One region of the Clostridium sp. LY3-2 genome, then DNA from elsewhere that is predicted to be linked to it. Evidence: riboswitches for the same ligand, from Rfam matches in the RefSeq annotation. Region 1 holds a riboswitch; each other region holds the start of a gene.
The links. A riboswitch is a leader RNA that binds a small molecule or an ion and turns the genes downstream of it on or off. The one in region 1 is predicted to bind S-adenosylmethionine.
Positions count from the first base shown of each region.

Region 2: another riboswitch for S-adenosylmethionine. It lies ahead of M4I33_RS07730 (Na+/H+ antiporter NhaC family protein); the one in region 1 lies ahead of M4I33_RS12645 (methionine ABC transporter ATP-binding protein).
Region 3: another riboswitch for S-adenosylmethionine. It lies ahead of M4I33_RS00815 (PLP-dependent aspartate aminotransferase family protein); the one in region 1 lies ahead of M4I33_RS12645 (methionine ABC transporter ATP-binding protein).
Region 4: another riboswitch for S-adenosylmethionine. It lies ahead of metF (methylenetetrahydrofolate reductase [NAD(P)H]); the one in region 1 lies ahead of M4I33_RS12645 (methionine ABC transporter ATP-binding protein).

Region 1 is NZ_JAMDLQ010000039.1:65,255-70,885, forward strand. It holds gene M4I33_RS12635 (MetQ/NlpA family ABC transporter substrate-binding protein) at 1-403, opposite strand, end outside; gene M4I33_RS12640 (methionine ABC transporter permease) at 425-1,063, opposite strand; gene M4I33_RS12645 (methionine ABC transporter ATP-binding protein) at 1,065-2,039, opposite strand; SAM riboswitch class I at 2,118-2,254, opposite strand; gene M4I33_RS12650 (GNAT family N-acetyltransferase) at 2,316-2,813, opposite strand; gene M4I33_RS12655 (DUF503 domain-containing protein) at 2,847-3,134, opposite strand; gene M4I33_RS12660 (hypothetical protein) at 3,215-3,979, opposite strand; gene ilvA (threonine ammonia-lyase) at 4,131-5,333, shown strand; gene M4I33_RS12670 (ABC transporter ATP-binding protein) at 5,364-5,631, opposite strand, start outside.
Region 2 is NZ_JAMDLQ010000022.1:62,940-68,570, reverse strand. It holds gene rluF (23S rRNA pseudouridine(2604) synthase RluF) at 1-785, opposite strand, end outside; gene M4I33_RS07745 (anti-sigma factor domain-containing protein) at 811-1,371, opposite strand; gene M4I33_RS07740 (hypothetical protein) at 1,555-1,986, opposite strand; gene ispF (2-C-methyl-D-erythritol 2,4-cyclodiphosphate synthase) at 2,300-2,773, shown strand; gene M4I33_RS07730 (Na+/H+ antiporter NhaC family protein) at 2,819-4,120, opposite strand; SAM riboswitch class I at 4,219-4,376, opposite strand; gene M4I33_RS07725 (hypothetical protein) at 4,445-5,074, opposite strand; gene M4I33_RS07720 (HNH endonuclease) at 5,272-5,631, shown strand, end outside.
Region 3 is NZ_JAMDLQ010000006.1:28,215-33,845, reverse strand. It holds gene M4I33_RS00850 (DUF4825 domain-containing protein) at 1-67, shown strand, start outside; gene M4I33_RS00845 (DUF1659 domain-containing protein) at 175-405, shown strand; gene M4I33_RS00840 (DUF2922 domain-containing protein) at 441-662, shown strand; gene M4I33_RS00835 (hypothetical protein) at 728-889, shown strand; gene M4I33_RS00830 (hypothetical protein) at 932-1,291, opposite strand; gene M4I33_RS00825 (DUF6019 family protein) at 1,494-1,655, shown strand; gene M4I33_RS00820 (ECF transporter S component) at 1,730-2,254, opposite strand; SAM riboswitch class I at 2,416-2,522, shown strand; gene M4I33_RS00815 (PLP-dependent aspartate aminotransferase family protein) at 2,607-3,755, shown strand; gene M4I33_RS00810 (PLP-dependent aspartate aminotransferase family protein) at 3,759-4,895, shown strand; gene M4I33_RS00805 (GyrI-like domain-containing protein) at 4,908-5,528, shown strand; gene M4I33_RS00800 (small, acid-soluble spore protein, alpha/beta type) at 5,630-5,631, shown strand, end outside.
Region 4 is NZ_JAMDLQ010000047.1:277-5,907, forward strand. It holds partial or broken gene M4I33_RS13755 (homocysteine S-methyltransferase family protein) at 1-417, opposite strand, end outside; gene M4I33_RS13760 (vitamin B12 dependent-methionine synthase activation domain-containing protein) at 386-1,075, opposite strand; gene M4I33_RS13765 (S-ribosylhomocysteine lyase) at 1,068-1,520, opposite strand; gene metF (methylenetetrahydrofolate reductase [NAD(P)H]) at 1,523-2,398, opposite strand; SAM riboswitch class I at 2,487-2,596, opposite strand; gene M4I33_RS13775 (MATE family efflux transporter) at 2,623-3,978, opposite strand; gene hisS (histidine--tRNA ligase) at 4,082-5,353, opposite strand; gene M4I33_RS13785 (NAD(P)/FAD-dependent oxidoreductase) at 5,613-5,631, opposite strand, start outside.

The sequences.
Region 1 (5,631 bases):
TTGGAATTGATATTGTGTCTCCATCTTTTAATTCATTTAAGCTTTTAATCTTTTTAGAATAAAGTCCTAAAGGCTCTAGGTGAATTTTTTTAGTGTAAACTAAGTCTAACCCTTTAGCCTTTTTAGTTTCTTCTAAATAAGGTATATGTTGAAAAAAGTTTGCGTCTAAACTTCCTTCAGAGAGTGAAGTGTTTGGAATTACATAGTCTGTAAATTCTTTTATATTAACTTTATACCCCTTATCTTCTAAATCCTTTTTAGCAATTTCTACTATCTCCTTATGAGGTACTGGTGTAACTCCTATAGTTATAGTTTTATCATCCTCTGCACTTTTACCTGTACATCCTATTAATCCTATACTTAAAATTCCTATTAATAATGTTCCTACTAATCTTTTTTTCATATCTAATTGCCCCCTAAATATTTATTTTGATAATTTTTTATAAAAATAATTTCCTAAACTTTGAAGTCCTTGTACTACTATTATTAGAATAATAACTGTAGCTATCATAATATCTGGCTTTAGTCCATAATATCCATACCTTATAGCTACATCTCCAAGTCCTCCTCCACCTATAGCCCCTGCCATAGCTGAATATCCTATAACGCTAATTATTGTTAAAGTTAACCCAGAAACTATACTTGGAATAGCTTCAACTAATAAAACCTTAAAGATTATTTGAAAATCCGATGCCCCAAAAGATTTAGACGCTTCAATAACTCCTTTGTCTACTTCTCTTAACGAATTTTCTATAATCCTTGAAATAAATGGTGCTGTAGCTACAGTTAACGGAAAAATAGTTGCAGCTGTTCCTATTGAAGTTCCTACTATAAACCTTGATATCGGAATAATAACAACCATTAAAATAACAAATGGGAAACTTCTTAAAATGTTTATTATAAAATCTAATGTGCTATATACTATTTTGTTTGGCTTTAAACCATCGCTTGAAGTAATAGTTAATACTACGCCTATAACAAAGCCTATTATAAGTGCAAAAAATGTTGATAGAAAAACCATTATCCCAGTTTGAATTAAAGCCTCTATTAAAATTTCAAACATTTTATATAACCTCCCATTCTACATCTTTATCTTTTAAATAATTTAATATAACTTCTTCGTCTTCTTTAGATACGTTTATAACTAAACTACCTATTACATCTTCTCTAAACTTTTCAAGTTTTCCAAAAACTATAGAAAAATCTTTTAAAGTTTCTTTTGCCATCTTAGTTATAAGTGCATTTTCTGAAGAGTCTTTTCCAAAATATATTTTTATATTAATACCATCTTGCGGAAGTACCTCTATATCATCTTCAGATAAGAAATTTTTAAGCTCATTTTTTGGCTTTAAAAATAGTTCTTCTGAAAAACCTTCTGCTTTAACTTTCCCATCTACTAAGAGTGTTATTTTTTCACAAACCTCCTTTACAACTTCCATTTGATGTGTAACTATAACTATAGTTATTTTTAATTCTTTATTTATTTTAGATAATAAGCTTAATATATCTCTTGTTGTCTTTGGGTCTAATGCTGATGTAGCCTCATCACAAAGTAGTATCTTAGGATTTAAGCTAAGTGCCCTAGCTATAGCAACCCTTTGCTTTTGACCTCCTGATAATTCTTTTGGTTTTTTATTTTCTTTATCTTTTAGATTTACAAGTTCTAAAAGTTCGTTAACCCTAAGTCTTATATCATTTTTACTTAGCCTAAGCTTCTTTTGCCAAAGTTCTAGAGGAAGAGCTACATTTTCAAAAACTGTTTTTCTCTCTAAAAGATTAAAGTTTTGAAATATCATTCCAATATCACGTCTAAGAGTTAAAAGTTCCTCTTTACTTAAATCTTTTATTTCATTTTTAAAAACTTCTATGCTTCCAGAGTCAAAGCTTGAAAGACCGTTTATACACCTTAAAAGAGTTGACTTACCAGCTCCACTATGCCCTATTATTCCATATATCTCTCCCTCGTTTATTTCTAACGAAACATCATCTAAAACTTTTAAATCCCCAAAACTCTTTTTAATATTCTTTATAGTAATCATATTTTAGCCCCCTTTTATAAATAAAAAATGCACTAGAGACTAAATCTCTAGTGCATATAAAACTCACTTCAATCTACCCTCTCATCTTTCAACTAAAATTTAATAGTTGCTGGAATTAGCACCTTATAAATAATTTAAGACACGAAAAATACGCTTAAATATTTATAGGTTGCTGGGTTTCATAGGGCCAGTCCCTCCACCGCTCTTGATAAGAATTTATTTAATTTTACATTTCTTGTATATTAATATATATTTTTTTAGATAGCTTGTCAATAGTTATTTTAGAATTTTTTGAAGCGCTATGTAATTTCCTTCTTTTCCTTCTAAGTTCATCATACCTTTTTTTATGTACCCTGAACCAAAATATAACTTTTGAGCTATTTTATTTTTTTCGTTAGTATCTAATTTTATAGAGTCATATCCGTTATCTAATGCAAATTTTTCAATTTCTCTGATCATTTTTTTGCCATAACCTTTGTTTGAAAACTTTCCATCTATCATAAGTCTATGTATAAGTAGGGCACGTTTAGAATAAGAAAAATTAATTTTATTATAATTAATATCATATTTATCATTTAAACAAACTGCGCCTATTATTTCTTTATTATCTTCTAAAACATATAATTCATCATTTTTTAAATCTTCTTCAAAATGAATTTTCCTTGGGTAATTTTCAGTCCAATTTAAGCCTGTAACCTTTCCTAATTCTAAAACCCTATTTAAAATATCTTCAAAATTATTTAAATCATCTCTTGTTGCTTTTCTTAATTTCATAATAAAACCTCACAATATATTTTTAAATATATATTAAAAGATTTCAGCTATTTCTTCAATATCTATAATTTCGCCTTCTATATTACTTTCAACAAAATCTATAATCTTTTCTTTTGCGCTATGTAATACTTTAACATCACTAAAAGCTCCAGCTATTCCTAACTGCATTAATTTATGATCATCTAGATAACCAATCTCTGAAATAGAAATATTAAATTTATTTTTAAGTCTTCCAATTATGCTTAATCTTATCATTCTCTTTTCTTTTAATGACTTTACAAAAGAATTCCTTATAGTTATTTTCATAATTAATACGTCCATATTTACACCTCACTAAAAATACAGGTAATTTTCTTTTATTTATATTATGATACTTTACCTGTATTTTTAAAATAGTATATTTATTTTTTTAAATATTCTTCATCCTTTGTTTTCAAATCCCTATTATCAAAAGGTGAACTTATTAAAGCTTTAGTAAATAATTGTGGATAATAGGTTCCTAGGTGTTCTATATAATTAACCCACCTCACTGCAATTAATCTATAGGATATATTTATATCTTCTTCTAAATGCTTTTTTTCATACTCATATTCTATTTTATTTAAATAAAATCTAGTGTTTAATTCATCTCTTAAATGCAAAACAGAAATTACAGCATCTGTAAAGCCTTCTTTTTCTTTTAAAATAGTATTTGAAATTAAATCAATTATAATATTACTCTTTTCATTTAAAATCATCTTAAGGTCAAAAAGGTCAATACCATCAATCTTTGCACAAAAATCATTATTTAAGAAAATCTCCATAAGATTTTCATAATCCTTTTTAGTAAAATCCCTTTTTATAATGCATTTGTCTCTTATATCATCAATACAATCATCAGCATTTACAAATATTCTTAAAACTTCCGTACCAACTTCATTAAAAAATATTCCAATTAGCATATTTATTTCTTTTTCTATTTTAGCCTTTTCCCGTTTATTTAATATCTCATTAAATATATACCCTGTAACTAACATATTTAAAGGAATACTTGCTATATTCATAACTATAGAAGTAAATATATCTCTAGAATTATGAAACAAAAAATAATATATAGCAAATAATAAAACTGTTAAAAATACAAGGCCCATAATTCTCTTTATTTTGTATATAATCCCTTTATCCATAATCAAAATTTCTCCAAAATTAAAATTCCCCTAAAACTCTATACATCTATAATTTAATATATTTTTTTATAAGGACAAATGTGATTATTTGTTTGTACTATATATTCAATAAATGTATAATAAAGTAAAAGGCTAAAAGGGGGTGCAGTTTATGCATTTAGACAAAATTAAAACTGCAAGAGAAAATATTAAAGACACAGTAATCAAAACACCATTACTTCATAGTAATGTATTTTCTAAGCTTACTTCAAATAATGTTTATATGAAATGTGAAAACCTACAACTTACAGGTGCATATAAACTTAGAGGAGCTTTAAACAAGATTAAATCGCTTTCATCTGATGATTTATCTCGTGGTGTAGTCTGTTCCTCAGCTGGAAACCATGCTCAAGGTGTAGCATATGCAGCTGATCTTCTTTCTGTTAAATCCACTATTGTAATGCCTGAAACAACACCTTATCTTAAAGTACAATCTACTAAAGATTTAGGTGGTAATGTTATACTACACGGTAAATGTTATGATGATGCTTATAATGAAGCTAGAAAAATTGAATCGCAAAAAGGTATGACTTTCCTTCATCCTTTTAACGATATTGATGTTATTTATGGTCAAGGAACTATAGGTCTTGAGATTTATGAAGACTTAAAAGATATCGATATTATACTTTGCCCAATCGGCGGAGGAGGTCTTATAAGCGGAATATCTTTAGCTTTAAAATCAATTAATCCAAACATCAAAATCATAGGTGTCCAAGCTGAAGGGGCATGTGCTATGGCGCATAGCTTTAAAAACGGCAAATTAACTCCTTTAGATTCTGTAAACACCATAGCTGATGGTATAGCAGTTAAATCCCCTGGTGATTTAACATTTGAAATTATAAAAGAATATGTAGATGATATTATTACAGTTACAGATACTGAAATAGTTGAAGCTTTCTTAATCCTTAGCGAAAAACATAAGCTTATAGCTGAAGCTTCTGGCGCAGCATCACTTGCTGCAATTAAACTTTTAAATGTTAAAGATAAAAATATAGTATCTATTATAAGTGGTGGAAATATCGATATGTTAACTATAACGTCTTTAATTAATAGTGCTTTAGTTTCAAGAGGAAGATTATTTTGCTTTAATGTTGAACTTACAAATAGACCTGGTATGCTAAATGAAATATCAGAAATTTTAGGACAAACTAATGCAAATATCGTTAGACTTGAACATAATCAATTTAAAGCTAGAAATAAATTAACTAATACAAACTTAGAAGTTACAGTTGAAACAAACGGTTATGAACATATTGAAACTATTAGAAAAGCCTTTATTACAAAAGGTTATTATATAGAACAAAAATTAAAATAAAAAAAAGGTGCTTTAAATGCACCTTTTTTCTTAAGTATCTCCACCTAGTAAAGTAACTACTTCCATTATTCTATCGAAAAATTCTTTATTACTTGAATTTCCTTTTTTTATTTCGTTAAATATCTTACCATCTTTAATAAATATAACTCTATTTGAATAACTTGCACTATACGGATCATGGGTTACAAGTAGTATTGTAGAATTAAATTCTTTATTCATCTCTTCTAAAAGCTCTAGAAGTTTTTTAGCTGAATTAGAATCAAGTGCACCTGTAGGTTCATCAGCTAAAACTATAGAT
Region 2 (5,631 bases), on a different contig from region 1:
TTAAGTTCACCCTCTGTCATATATCTCCACTCTCCAGTTCTTAAACCATCGAGTTTTACGTTCATAATCCTAATTCTTTTAAGCTTTTTAACTTCATACCCTAAAGCTTCGCACATCCTTCTTATCTGCCTATTCATTCCTTCTGTTAAAATAATTCTAAAAGTATATGCATTTTCTTTAGATACAAGGCATTTTTTAGTTACTTTATCTAAAATCTTTATTCCATTACCCATTCTCTTTATAAAATTTTCATCTATTTTTTTATCTACTGTTACTATATATTCTTTTTCGTGGTTGTTTCCAGCTCTTAAAATCTTATTGACTATATCTCCGTCATTAGTCATAAAAATTAATCCTTCTGAATCTTTATCTAACCTTCCTATATTAAATATTCTTTTTTCGTGATTTATAAAATCAACAATATTACCTTTTATCTTCTTTTCTGTAGTACAAGTTATTCCAACTGGTTTATTTAAAACTATATAAACTAATTCCTCTTCTTTTGAAATAAGCTTTCCATCTACTTTTACCTTATCTGAAGATTTAACTTTAGTTCCCATAGATGCTTTCTCACCATTTATATAAACTCTTCCAGACTCTATAAGTTTATCTGCTTCTCTTCTAGAACAAATTCCAGTTTCACTTATATATTTATTTAGCCTTATTTCTTCACTTCTATCTTCGTGAACTATTATCTTTTTAGCATCTACTTTAGGCTTTTTAGTTTTTTTAGGTTTATATTCAATATTTGAATTATTATTATTTTTAAATCTTCTTTTGCTCATTAATATACCTCGATAAATTTTAAGTTTAACTATTTTCTTTTTGCATTATTTCATTTAGCTTGTGCTCTGTTCCTGCATTATTTATTACTAATTCTATTTTATTATCTATAATATACCTTCCTGTTTTTTCAAGCATACCATATTTTATAGGGTCGCCAGTAATAGATACAAATATTCTTCCTTCTGGCACCATACCATTATCTTTAGAATACTTAAGCACATTTCTTAAAACTTCATCAAAATCTTCGTTTAAGCCTCCTAATTCATTTAACATTTCTTTTCCTCTGTCCGTTGAAGAATAAATATAGATTACTCTACCAAAAGGATTAACATCAAGCTTAACTTGTGATGTAGTTTTTATTAAAATCGTGCTATCTATCTTTTTATATTGATGATAAAAAACAGAAACTCCAGTTATTATTAAAAGAATAACTATAGCTATAGGGATTTTAAAATCCTTTAAACTCTTTTTCTTAGTTCCAAAGCCTTCTCTTCCAACTTTTGAATCTTTATCCCTTTTAACTTTTTTGAATTCTCCAACACTAGTTAAAAGATACATAATTCTTTTAGTTAGAGATAAAACCATACCTTTATTTTCTATTCCTTTTGTAATACTTATAACATTATCAAAATCACTTTAAGTATCATTATCTAAAGTTTCATCTATTTCTTCTTTAGATTCTTCAGATTCTTCACTATCTTTATCTTCTTCTTTTTTTTCAACATCTAAGCTAACTACTTTATTATCGCTTTCATATGTTTCTTTTACTTATTCTACCTCTTCTATTTCTATGATTTGTCCATTTTCCGTTATTCTAAGATAGTCTTGAACTAATTTATAATAAGGATTTGCAAATATAACTATATATGCAATTAAATAATCATTCCATCTTTCAACAAAACTTTTAGATATAAAGGTAGTTCTTCTTAATTCTCTTATAGGTAACTCTTTATCTTTTTGAAATTTTTCTAATATTTCTAAGTTACTTGTTATATAAAGAGCTAAATTTAAAATTATATTTCTTTGTTTAATGCTTGGCTCTAATACTACAAGGTCTTTAAGTAAAACTTTATAATCATATAATTCGTTTATTATTTCATTTATTTGTTTTCTTCTAGCCGCGTCTATAGATTCACCAACTGCAAATAAGGCCGGTGAATCTTCGCTAAAACTGTATTTATTCTTTTCGAATTTTTCCACGCACAAACCCTCCCCCCAAAAAACGTTGTCTATATATAAATTTTTATATTTTTTATTAAGCTATTATGTAATAATTATACCTTAAATATCTTCTTATTTTAAATAAATTAACATTAAAAATAAAATAATAATCACTTTTTGGAAATATTTATATAATATATTAATCAATGTTTTATAGGTTTAATATGAATTCAAATATTATATATGTTGATTTTAGATATAAAAGGCGAAAGGTATCTTACCTATACTTATTTATAATTTTCTTTTATGTTAAACTTATAGAAGAAATAATTAACACATAAGAGGTGATTATATGCGTATAGGTCAAGGGTATGATGTCCACAAATTAGTTAAAGAAAGAGACCTTATCTTAGGAGGAGTTAAAATTCCTTACGAACTTGGTCTTTTAGGTCATTCAGATGCTGATGTTTTAGTTCATGCTATTATGGATTCCTTACTTGGAGCTTCTGCACTTGGGGATATCGGAAAACATTTCCCAGATACTGATCCTAAATATAAAGGAATTTCTAGTATTAAATTATTAGAACATGTAGGTAAATTATTAAAAGAAAATAATTACTCAATAAATAACATAGACGCAACTATAATAGCACAAAGACCAAAAATGGCTCCTCACATACAAAGTATGAGAGAAAATATCTCTAAAGCATTAGATATTGATTTAGATAAAATTAATGTTAAAGCTACGACTGAAGAAGGCTTAGGTTTTACTGGTGAAGGACTTGGAATCTCTTCTCAAAGTATAACTTTACTAACAAAAATCTAAACATAAAACAAAAGGTTTTTCACAAAAGTGAAAAACCTTTTTAATTTATATAATTTTATTTTCTTCTTTTCTTCTACTCCAATATATAACTATAGCTATTATAGCTGATATTCCCATTAAATATGGATAGTATAAATATTTCATAATAGCAAAAGGTGATAAGCCGGCTAGTCCCGCTGCTGAAATTAACTGAGCTCCGTATGGAATTATTCCTTGAACTGTACAAGAAAACATATCCATTATTCCAGCTACTCTCTTTCCTTCTAAACCTGTTTCATCTGATATCTCTTTTGCTATAGGACCTACTGTTACTATTGCAATAGTATTGTTTGCTGTACAAGCGTCTACAATCGCAGATAAGAAACCTATTCCAAGTTCTGCTCCCATCCTTGTTTTAAATTTCTTTAAGCCTTTTTCTAATATAAATTCTATTCCGCCATTATATTTTATAAGTGCTATTGTTCCTGCAATTATTATTGAAATAATTATAAGTTCACTCATTCCACCTATACCTTCTGATGCGCTCTTAAAGAATGTTATTAAATCTAAGCTTCCTGTAAAAATCCCTATAGCTCCTGATAAAATAAGACCTCCAAGTAAAACAAATATTACATTAACTCCTAAAAGAGCTGTAACTATTACTCCTATATAAGGTACTATCTTTATTAAACTGTAATCAAAATTCCCTATAGAATAAGTGTCATAACCTGCTGTTATAACTGCAAATATTATAGCTGTTATTATTGCAGCCGGAAGAACTATTTTAAAGTTCATTTTAAACTTGTCCTTCATCTCACAACCTTGAGTTCTAGTTGCTGCAATTGTAGTGTCTGATATTATAGAAAGGTTGTCCCCAAACATAGCACCACTTACTACAGCCCCAACTATTATAGCTACAGGAATCCCTGTTTTTTCTGAAATTCCAACTGCTATAGGAACAAGTGCAACTATAGTTCCCATAGATGTTCCTACAGAAAGTGCTATAAAGCAAGCTATTATAAATATACCTGAAACTAATATGTTACCTGGAAGTATTGATAATCCTAAGTTTACTGTAGAATCAACAGCTCCCATAGCCTTTGCAACAGTTGCAAAAGCACCTGCTAAAACAAATATTAATATCATTAAGATTATGTTAGGCTCTCCAGCCCCTTTGCAAAATATCTCAAGCTTTTTATCGAAATTCACCTTTTTATTCATAATAAGTGCAACGATAGCTGATATTAAAAATGGTACTATAACTGAAACAGCATAAAAATCTTTAGCAAGATATGCTATTCCTATGTACGATAATATAAATACTAATAAGGGCAAAAGTGCAAAAATGTTTCCTTTTTTTTCTTTCATTGTTATCTCCTCCAAATAGTTTAAGTCTATCAAGAGTTTGTATAAAACAAAAAAGCTTCCGATAGAATCAGAAGCTTAAATAACAATACAATATACTCCTCTTATCTATCAGGTATAACCTGCTGGAATTAGCACCAATATATAGAGATAGATATACTAAATGCGCATAATGATTTCTCACTACACGTAACTATCTTTCAACTACAAAGGTTGCTGGGTTTCATCGGGCCAGTCCCTCCACCACTCTTGATAAGACTTTTAAATTTTCTATGATTTTCATTCTAACAATGATATATATAGTTGTCAACTTTTTTAGAATAAGTTTTACATAGTTTCAGAAAGTTTTTTAAGGAATATTTCCCTTAATTCGCCTGCTTTTATTCTGTCTCTTGGAGCTTTTAAGCAAACTTCTTTCCACTCTTCTACAGTTAATCCACCGAATTTTTCTTCAATATCAGTATTTATTTTTAATGCATCTTCTATGAAATCACAAAGTTCGTCTGTTGTTTTATAGACTTTTAGATATAAGAATTTAGTACTGTCACCTAACCAAAATTTGTTGAATTTTCTTGAAAACTTAACAAGCCCTCTAACGATATCACTATCTTGAGAGTCCCAAAGTGCTCTTACTTCGTTGTATTCTTTAAGCATTTCATCAGCTTCTTCTTTTGTTATCTTTTTCTTACTAAGACCATCTGCTATAGTATTACTTACAGTATCAAAAGGAACGTCTGTAAATACTTTTTCTGTGCCATATATCCATTTATAAAAAAATTCTTGTAAGAAAGAATACTGAATATACCCTAAAAGAGCTTTTGCACTAGGAAAATATGCGTATACGTTTTCAATGCCGTTATTATTAGAGAAGCATAATGAGTGCATGTAAATAGATTTTTCGCTCGGTAATGTGTTCATGAACATATGACCTCTAATTGTCTTGTTCTTTTCGACCATTTCACTCCAATAATCGAATGTGTTGTAAGATTCCCTCATAAATATCACCTTTCTTTCAAATAATCTATATAATATATTATACCATTTATTTTGATTTTTACCCTTTTTTACTAAAATATTTATAAAATATACATTTATATATTTTTATCTTATAATTGTAATATACTTATTTATTTTGCATTTTAGGAGGCTAAAACTTGTATTTTTGTGAAATTTGTAAAAAACCTGCTGATATTCATCACATCGTTCACCGCAGTGAAGGCGGTTTAGATATAGAATTAAATTATATGTATCTTTGCGAGGAACATCACAGAGGTAAAAACGGACCCCATCACTCTTTAGAGACAGATCTTTTTTATAAAATTAATCTTCAAAAGAAGCTTTATAAAATTCTAACTAAAAGATACTATTCTATAAAAGAACTAATGATTATTTTTAGTACAACCTCTAATAAAATAAAAAAATTAACGCGTAATATAAAACTGTATAAAGAAGGCTTTAACAGGGATGATATTATCCTATCTTTTATGGGTGGCTCCTTTTATACAGATGAAATA
Region 3 (5,631 bases), on a different contig from region 1:
TATAAAAGAGGATTTAAAAAGTATTATAAAAAGCGAAGAATCCTTGAAAAATTTTATTAGTAAGTAGAAAGAGAGTGGCGTTTTGCCACTCTCTTTTTATTTATAAAAATTATACCATTTTTTATAGTTAACTAACATCTTTGCATATTTAGTAGATGAAAGGAGTTGATAGATATGGTATCAAAAATAGTTAATGGAGCAAACTTAAAAGTTTCTTATTTAAAGGGGCAAAATGAAAGTGGGAAGGATATTATTAAATCTCAAAGATTTAGTAATCTTAACCTTTCAGCTACTAAAGAAGGGCTTTATGCTGTAGCTTCAGAGATTGCAAATTTAATAGCATTTCCGTTATCAGAACTTGCAGTTGAAGAAGATAGTGTTCTTTTAGAAGAGCAAGAAGCGTAAGAGAAAAAAATATATTTAAAAGGGGGAGAAATTATATGAGAGAAAAGACTTTAGTTATGGGATTTGAAAACGAATCGGGAAAAAAATTTAATTTAAGGGTTAGAGAAATTAAAGTAGACCTAACTAAAGAAGATATTAATAGGGCTATGGATGCTATAGTTAGTAACGATGTATTTGTGACAACTGGCGGCAAGATAGTAAAAAAACTTGAAGCTAATATAGTTTCAGAAGAAACTACTGGAATAGAGATAATTTAACAGTATTGTTAAAAGTTTTTAGTTGTTGTTATGTTAATATATTCCTATAGGGGGATTGAATACTTATGATGAATATATTTAAAATACTTATAATTATAGTTAGTATTATCTTAGTAGTATTAGGATACAAAAAAGATAAGGTTAAATTAAAAGAAGTTGGACTGGCGGTGCTAGTTTTATCTTTAATAATTGTAGTTTCAGATTGTATTAAAAGCTTGGATTTTTAAAGCAGTATCTTTTTGATACTGCTTTTTTATATTTACGAGTATTTAAAAATAATATCGATTAATTCTATCTATCCATTCAGGGGCTTTTGATTTTTCTTTAGTTTCAAATCTTTTATGATAAGGCTTTATATCGACTACCTTTCCTAAGTCTAATTTATTTAATCCTCTTACAGTAAGTATATTTTCTGAGATATTTATAAGTTCAACAGATGTAATTTCAAGAGATGAATTTTCCTCTAAATAATAAATGATAGTTAGGTGTGTAAAGTTTTTAAAATCCTTTAACCTTTTTAAATAGTTAGGTTCAATTTTAATTTTAGAGGTGTACTTATTTAGGGATGCATTATTTTTCAAAGAGAAGGAGCTATTTATAAATCCAAGTACATTAAGCTCTATTTTCATATATTCCTCCTAAGACATTATTAATATATATATGGAATGATTCTTTAAAATATTATTTTTTATTTCTATGCTAAAGGTAGGTTAAAATAACTTTTAATAGGTATATAAATTGAAATTTATGGTAAACTTATAATAAAGAATAGAATTTTTATAAAATATGAAAAGAATCTAATTAAGGATTTATATAGAAAGGAGGGATAGAATGTTTGAATGGATTTCTATAGCGAAATTTTTAATATTATTAGTAGCCTTATACTTTGTAATTAAAATTGCAGTTAAAAATGGTATTAGAGAAGCATTTGTTATTGAAGAAAGAATGCAAGAAAAAGAAATAAATAAAATTTTAGATACTGCTGAGGAGTAACTTAAAATGAAAAAGGGGAATGAATTGAAAAAAAGGAAGAGAATCTAAGTTAAAGTTAGAATCTCTTCTTTTTTTTATTTTGTTACATAAATAAATCTTTTTGCTGCAGATTTTACAGCCATAGATAAAGGAATTGCAATAATTAAACCGATAGCTGTTGTAGTTATTGAAGTTAATAAACTAGCTACAGCGCCTTGCCATCCTTTAAAGATAATCCAGTTAACTAAAAAATAGCCAGTTAAAGAAACTATACCTCCAAATACAAAACCTATAGTGTTTTGAATAGTGCTAGTCCCTTCTTTTCCATTTAAAAAGGCAATTTTACCTACTGTATAACCTGTTAAACCTTTAATTATGAAAGTCGGAATCACCCAAAGGGCAAAGGCTGGATCTAATAAATCCATAAGTGCACAGCCTATAGCACTAGGAAGCCAAGCATCTTTTCCTATTAAAACAGCAACTATAAAAATTACAGTAGTTCCAAGGTGAACCATAGATGTTCCGCCACCTATTGGAATTTTAATATGAAGAGATGTTCCGATATAAATAAGTGCAGCAAATAAAGCTAATTGAATTAATCTTTTTGTTTTACTATTCATTATTACTCCCCCTTTTTTCTATTACATTTATATTAGGATTTAGGGGGAGTACTGTCAAATGAACCGATACAATTTTAAAAGATTTATTCTTGGAAATAAATATAAAATTTATTTGGAATAATATTGCAATTATTATAATAATAGAATATAATAAATAAAAAATCTTATTAAGAGTGGAGGAGGGACTGGCCCGTTGAATCCCGGCAACCTATAAATTAGTTTATGTGGTGCTAAATCCTGCAAAAGCGTAGCTTTTGATAAATAAGAATGATTGATTAATATTTTTTTAGAGTTTAAATCACTTCTTTATTTTAAGAGGTGATTTTTTTATTTTTAAGATTGGGGTGGTTTTATGAATTTAAAAAAAGATATTGAAACGATTTTAGTTAGAGGTGCAAGCTTAGGCGATAGTAGAACTGGGGCTATGAGTTTTCCTATTTATCAATCAGCAACTTTTAAACATCCAGGGCTAAATATGACAACAGGATATGATTATTCTAGAGCTAATAATCCAACTCGTGAGGAACTTGAAAAAACTATTGCACTTTTAGAAGAGGGATGTGACGCTTTAGCTTTTTCAAGCGGGGTATCTGCAATAGCTTCTTGCATAAGTACATTTAGTAGCGGCGATCACTTTATAGTTTCAGAAGATTTATATGGAGGTACATACAGGCTTTTTGAAGATACTTTTAAAAGCTTTGGTATAAAGTGCGATTTTGTAGATACAAGTGATAGAGAAGAAATAAGAAGATATATTAAAAAAAGTACAAAAGCGATTTTTGTTGAAACTCCTTCAAACCCTTTAATGAGAGTTAGTGATATAAAAGCTATAAGTGAAATAGCAAAAGAAAATGGACTTATCTTAATAGTTGATAATACATTTTTAACTCCTTATTTTCAAAAGCCTTTAAGTTTAGGGGCTGATATTGTAGTTCATAGTGGAACTAAATTTTTAGGGGGTCATAACGACTTACTTGCAGGACTCGTTATAGTTAAAGATGAATCTTTAAGTGATAGATTTAGAAAAGTTCAGATGGCAACAGGAAGTATTTTATCTCCTTTTGATTCTTGGCTTCTTTTAAGAAGTTTAAAAACTCTTCATATAAGGATGGAAAGATGCGAGAAAAACGCCTTAGAAATTGCAAATTATCTAAAAGAATTCGATTCAGTCTCAGAAGTATTTTATGTTGGACTTAAAGAAAATAAAGGCTATGAGATTAATAAAAAGCAAAGCATAGGGTCTGGTGCTATGATTTCTTTTAAAGTTAAAGACGAAAAGTTAGTAGAAAAGATATTAAATGGTCTTGAAGTAATTTCTTTTGCAGAGAGTTTAGGAGGGACAGAAAGTCTAATAACCTACCCCTTTACTCAAACTCATGCTGATATGCCAAGTCTTTATAAAGAAAAGTTAGGAATAGATAATAGACTTCTTAGGCTTTCAGTTGGAATAGAGAATATTAATGATTTAAAAGAAGATTTAAGAAAGGTTTTAGAGGTGTGATTTATGAATTTTGAAAGTAAATTAGTTAATGCTGAAAATTTAATAGATAAAAGTACAGGTGCTGTAAATGTTCCTATATATCAAACATCTACTTTTCATCAATTCGATATAGAAAACTTTGGAGAATACGATTATTCAAGGTCAAAAAATCCAACGAGAAGCGCTTTAGAAGAAGTTTTAAAAGATATTGAAAACGGTAAGTATGCTTTTGCTTTTTCCTCTGGAATGGCAGCTATTTGTTCAGTTTTAAGTATCTTTAATGCAGGGGATCACATTATAGTATCGGGAGATGTTTACGGAGGAACTTATAGGGCTATTACTAAATTTTTTAGTAGGTTTAATATAGAGTTTTCCTTTGTAGATTTAAGTAATTTAAGCAATATAAAAGATGTATTAAAAAAGAACACTAAAGGGATTTATATAGAGACTCCATCAAATCCTTTATTAAAAATAACAGATATAAGACAAGTAGTTAAGATAGCTAAAAGAAATAAACTTCTAACTATTGCAGATAACACATTTATGTCTCCCTACCTTTTAAGGCCTTTAGAACTTGGAGTAGATATAGTAGTTTCTAGTGCTACTAAGTTTTTAGGAGGGCATAGTGATATAATTGCAGGGGTTGCAGCTACAAGAGATGAAAATTTAGCAAAAGAAATATACAACGTTCAAAATACCTTCGGTGCTATACTTTCTCCAAATGATTCATTTTTACTTTTAAGAGGAATAAAAACTTTAAAGGTAAGGCTAGATAAAGCTACATCTAACGCTTTAGAACTTTCAAAATATCTTAAAACACTAGATAAAGTTTCTAAAGTTTATTATCCAGGTCTTAAAGACCATAAAGGATATGAAATTCATAAATCACAGTCAAAAAACGGAGGTGCTGTAGTTTCCTTTGAATTTAAAAATAAAGAAGATACTATAGATTTTTTAAATAATATTAAAGGAGTCTTAGTTTCAGTAAGCTTAGGGGGAGTTGAAACTATAGTTTCTTATCCAGTTAAGATGAGTCATGCGGCTATCCCTAAAGATGAAAGGGAAGCTTTAGGAATAAAAGATACTTTAGTTAGGGTATCTTTAGGACTAGAGGATATTAATGATATAATATATAATTTTGATAAAGCAATAAATAAGTAAAGGGTGATAAATTTGAAGCACGAGTGGAGAAAAAAAGAAAAAGATTTATATATTCCAAAAGAAGATCCAAAGTTAGTAGACGTACCTAAATTTAAGTTTTTACAAATTAAAGGATCTGGAAATCCTAATTCAGAAGAGTTTAAAGAAAGAATAGAAGCATTATATTCTTTATCTTACGCTATTAAAATGATGCCTAAAGGTGGAGTAACTGTAGATGGTTACTTTGATTATACAGTTTACCCTTTAGAAGGTACTTGGGACCTTTCAGAAGAGGGAAGAAAAAAGAAAGAGTTAGATAAAGATGAACTTATTTATACTCTTATGATAAGACAGCCTGACTTTGTAGATGAAAAAATATTTAATTCCTTAAGAGAAAAGGTTAAAGAAAAAAAGAAAATAAAACTTTTAGATGAGGTTTCATTCACTGAAATAGAAGAGGGGCTTTCAGTTCAAATTTTGCATATAGGGTCTTATGATGAGGAAGCAAAAAGCTTCAAAAAAATGAAAGAATTTATAAAAGAAAATAATCTAAGATTAAAAACTTTAGTTCACAGAGAAATTTATTTATCAGATGCAAGAAAGGTATCTAAAGATAAATTAAAGACAGTTTTAAGGTATAACGTAGAAAAATAAAAAAGTAATTTTTATAAAATAAAAGCCACTTTTTTACTCGTATATAGTAAAAAGTTTAGAGAGATAATATAGTTAGATTTCTTTAATTAAGGAGTGATATTAT
Region 4 (5,631 bases), on a different contig from region 1:
TTCACTTTCTCCAACTCTTACCTGCCTTTTAAAAATTTCTACAGCCTCTTCAAACTCTAAAGTTCCTAAGGGTTCTAATAATTCTCCTATAGGACCTATATCTTGCGCTATTAAGATATCTTTATCTCCTCTAGCTATTTTTGCTAAATCTATAGCTTTTTTTATTACTTCTTCTACAGAATACTCTTTTCCTTTTAGCTTTCTCTCATTAGCTGAAAAAGTATTAGTAGTTATAATATCAGCGCCATATTTTATAAATTCTTTATGTATTTCTATAATTTTTTCTTCTTCTGTAAAATTAAGAAACTCTGGAATTTCTCCAAGCTTTAAGCCTTTCTTTTGTAGTGTAGTTCCCATAGCACCATCAAAAATTAATATTTTATTTTTAAGTAGATTTATTACATCCAAACTCTCCATCCTCTTTTCTATATATACATCTATCGTAGTTATTGCAATTTTTACAATTTCTTTTAACTTTTAATTTTTCTTTTGTTATTCCAAGAATTGCAGTTACTGATTTTCTAGGAAATAATATTAAATGCTCTGATAAATTAAGTCCAAGCCTTCTTTTGCAATCTAAAATCTCTATAAAATCCTTTTGAATACTTAAACTTAAATCACCGTATCCCGGGCTATACCTAAAAGTAAAGTTTTCATTTTCATTTAAAAACTCTTCTTTTAAATTTTCTTCTAAATTATCACAAAGACTTTCAACTCCAGCTGTCGCACAAGCATCTAAAATTACAGAGGAAGTTAAATCAGTCTTTGAATATAACCGAATTTTCTTTTCTATATCATTTCCTAAAGTTACAGCTATAAGTATACACCTATCAGAGTCTTTTAAAAGGTTATAAATATCTTTCCCTTTAAGTTTTATATTTGTATCTTTTAATTTAATCTCCCCATCTTCTTTTAAAATATAAAACTCTCTAAAAGCTACTCTTTCTCTAAAGAGGTTTTTACTTTCTAAAATAAGGCTCTCTATCTTTAAATCTAAATTATAATCTATCTCTTGACCCTTATATCCTAGATACCTTAAAACCTCTTCTTTTTTTATTTCTATTTTACTATCCATAAATATTTAGGGAGAATCCTTTATTTAAAGCTTCTTTTGCATATTCCTTTGCTGAAAATAAAGAAAGGTCTTTATAATTTCCGCATTGAATTTCATTTTTTGCTGGAATTTCCTTTGCTTTTAAGACTTTTTCTAGTGATTTTTCTAAAGCTTCTTTTATCTCTTTAGGATCTCTATCTCCAAATAAACTTAAATAAAATCCAGTTCTACAACCCATAGGTGAAAGATCTATTATATTGTCTAATTCTTCTCTTAAAGTATGAGCTAAAAGATGCTCTAAACCGTGCATACCAGCTGTTCCAAAAGATTCTTTATTAGGCTGTAAAAACCTTAAATCAAATTTAGTAACCTTATCTCCTTTGATTCCTTCTAATATGCAGCACTTTCTTACATATGGCGCCTTAACTTTCCTGTGGTCTAATTCAAAACTTTCTACTCTTTCCATTTTTATGCCCTCCTATTTATCTCATTTATTATAGTATCTATATTTTCACTTATCCTTTTTGCAACGTATGGATTATTCATAGTATATAAATGAATTCCACTAACATCACTTGAGGAAAGGTCTATTATTTGTTCTACTGCATAAGCTATTCCAGCTTCTCTTAAAGCCTCTGGACTTCCTTCATATTTTTCCATAATCTTTCTAAATTTTAAAGGAATACTAGATCCACAAAGCTCTGTTATCCTCTCTATTTGTTTTCCATTAACAACTGGCATTATTCCAGCTTGAATAGGAATATCTATATTTCTCTTATTAACCTCTTCTAAAAATTTATAATATACGTTATTATCAAAAAATAACTGAGAAATAAAGCTTGTCGCCCCATTTTCTATTTTTCTCTCTAAATTATCAACTTCTAAACTTATATTTTTATTATCAATATGACCTTCTGGGTAACAAGCCCCAATTATATTAAAATCTCCTTTGCTTTTAATATAATCCATAAGTTCATTTGCATAAGAAAAGTCCCCTCTAGTGTTTCCTATATCATCTCCTCTTAATGCAAGAATATTATTTACTCCTTCTAAAGTTAATCTTTCAGTTAATTTATCTATATCCTCTTTAGTTGAAGAAATACAAGTTAAATGTGCTAATGATTCTAAGCCATATACATTTTTAATAAGTGATGCAAGTTCGCTTGTCTTATTATTAGTTAAGCTTCCACCTGCCCCATAGGTTACAGATATAAAATCTGGATTAAGCTTAACTAGATCATTTAACGCTTTGTAGATTGTCTTTACAGGTGAAGTATTTTTAGGTGGAAATACTTCAAAAGAAAAAACTAGTTTCTTTTCTTTAAATTTGTCTCTTATATTCATACAAATAGCCCCCTTTTGTAGTTATTAAAGTAAAACAAAAAAGCCTTAAGGGTTCACCTTAAGACTTAAATATCTTTAAAATTTAGTACCCTTATCTGTCTGGAATTAGCACCTTGATAAAGATAGCTCTAAACTTTCGCTATCTATAACGGTTGCCGGGTTTCAAAGGGCCAGTCCCTCCACCTCTCTTGATAAGTTTTTTATAATTATACTATAACTGTATTTTATTGTAAATGATTATCTTTAATTTCTTTAATATAATTATTTTTATAAAATGCATATGCTAATTGGATACACATTAAACACCAAATAACAGGCTCACAAATAATCACTCCAAAGTATCCAAGTGTTGGAATTAATAAAATAACAAATAGAATCTTACCTAAAAGCTCAATAACACTTGAAACTAAAGGAAGAACCTTTTCTCCAATTCCTTGAAGGGAATTTCTTAAATTTAATAATATTCCAAGTACTGCATAAAATGGTGAGTTAATTAAAAGGTATTTAGCTCCATTATCTATTACTACAGGTTCTGTTGAACCTGATAAAATTCTCATTAAAGTAGGTGCTGTAAAAAGTAAAACTATAGTAACTAAAACTCCCCAAATAACAGACATTAAATTAGAATATTTTACGGCTTCTCTAATTCTTCCTCCTTGGTCTGCTCCTTTATTTTGAGAAACAAAGGTAGCTAAACTCATAGATAAAGAAGATATTGGTATCATAGCAAAACTATTTAATTTACGTGCTGCTGTATGCCCTGCTATTATTAAATATCCTAAATTATTTATAGCAGTTTGCAAAATTACAGTACCAGCTGATACTATCATAAGCATAACTCCCATAGATAAACCTTGTCCTAATAAATCTTTATATAATTCTTTATCAAATTTAAAATGCTCTTTTTTAGGAATTAAAACTGGACATTTTTTATAGATATAAATAACGCATAATACCCCTGATATTCCTTGGGCTATAACTGTTGCAACTGCAGCTCCTTTAATTCCCATATCAAATCTTGTAATAAATAATATATCTAAGAAAATATTAATTACAGAAGAAATAATTAAAAATATTAAAGGCATCATACTGTTTCCTACAGCCCTTAAAGCACTTGCACAAAGATTATATAAAAACATTACTGAAACAAACATAGTAACTGTTGATATATAAGAATAAGACTCGTCTATAATATTTTTAGGAGTATTTAACAGTTCAAGTAAGGGATATAAAAATAACTTTGATATAACCATAATGATAACTGAAATAAAAATACCAATTACAAGTGACCCTGCAACTGACTTTTTAACTAGTTCTTCGTCTTTTGAACCATAACTTCTAGCTGTTACTATGCTAAGTCCACTTCCAGTACCTAAAGCAAATCCTACTAAAAGCTCATAAACAGCAGCTGATGCTCCTATTGCAGCTAGTGAAGTATCTCCTAAGTAATTTCCAACAATCATAATATCTACAGTATTATAAAGTTGCTGGAATAAATTTGATATAAAAAGAGGTATTGCAAAGATAATTAAAGATTTTAATATCTTCCCATTTAATAAATCCACATTTGTCTTAAACATTCCATCCCCCCTAGTATTTATTCAATTTTAAAATACATATTTCGATATACTTTTCCCTTTTTTATTATAAATAGTTTACTATTTTTTTACAATATAAATACTTTTATTCTAAATCTAAAGTTTCATAAATTCCCTTTTTCATATCCTTTACTTTTATTTCTTCTCCTACTAATATAACTTTTTTTGCACCTAATTTATCTGCATAACTCATCTTTTTCTTTAAAGTGCCCTCTTCAAAATATATAGAAGCTTTGTATCCCTTATTTTGTATTCTTTTTAATATATCTAAAGCTACCTTAATATCTTCAGTTATTGGAATTATTAAATAATCTAAACTTTCTTTAATATAATAATTTTTTAAAAACCCAATTTCTTTTAAAACAAAAAATAATCTTGTAATCCCTATAGATATACCGACTCCAGGTAACACCCTTTTTGTAAAATTACTAGCTAAATTATCATACCTTCCGCCAGAACAGATAGAACCGTACTTTTCATTTCCAATTAATACTGTTTCAACTATTGTTCCTGTATAATAATCTAACCCTCTGATTATTTTAAAATCTAATACTACCTTTTCTTCATCTACCCCTAAATAATTTAATGTTTTTAAAACTTCTTTTATTTCTTTTATTCCAGTTCTTAAGGTTTCATTTTTTAAATTCAAACTTTCTAAATAATCTATTTTTTCTAAATTCTCTCCTTTTATATTTATTATAGAATTTAAAATATTATAATTTTTTAAAGATACAAGATTTAATAATTCCCTTTCAAAAACATCTTTTTCAATCTTTTCTACTTTATCTAAAAGAATTAAAACTTCCTTTGAATTTTTGATTTTAAGTTCTTCTAAAATTCCAACTAATATCTTTTTATTATTTAATAAAAATTTGAACTCATTTAATCCAATTCTTTTAAATGCTTTAAATGCTAAACTTATAACTAAGGCATCATTATTTATATTTAATTTTTCATTTCCTATAATATCTATATCAAACTGATAAAACTCTCTGTATCTTCCCCTTTGATTTCTCTCTCCTCTATAAACTTTTCCAACTTGATACCTTTTAAAAGGAAAATTTAAATAATCAAAATGTTGTGCTACATACCTTGCAAAAGGTACAGTTAAATCAAATCTTAAAACTATATCTTTTTTTCCTTTTTTAAATCTATAAACTTCCTTTTCAGTTTCTCCCCCTTCTTTAGATAATAATATTTCTTGTTTTTCTAAAATAGGTGTATCTATTTCTAAAAATCCATTTTCCTTATAAACTTCTTTTATTTTTTCTAAAATATCACTAAATATTTCTTGCTCTCTTGGTAATAGTTCCATAAAGCCACTAAGTATACTAGGTTTTATAATTTTTTTATCCATTTTTTTCACTCCTTTAATAAAATAAAAGCCACGTAGGCTTAAAATCCCACGTGGCTTTAAATAAATTATAAATACCTTAATTTATCTATACCTAGAGACAAAAGCCTACTTTAAATAGACTTGCCTCACTAAAACAAGTCTCTAGATATGATGATGTAATGTTTTAAAAACTAAATTAAGCATATTCATAACTCCTTTTTTTAAATTTGATATTTATATTATATCCTAATTTTTAACTTTTTAATATATATTAAATAAACTACTCATTTTTACTATTT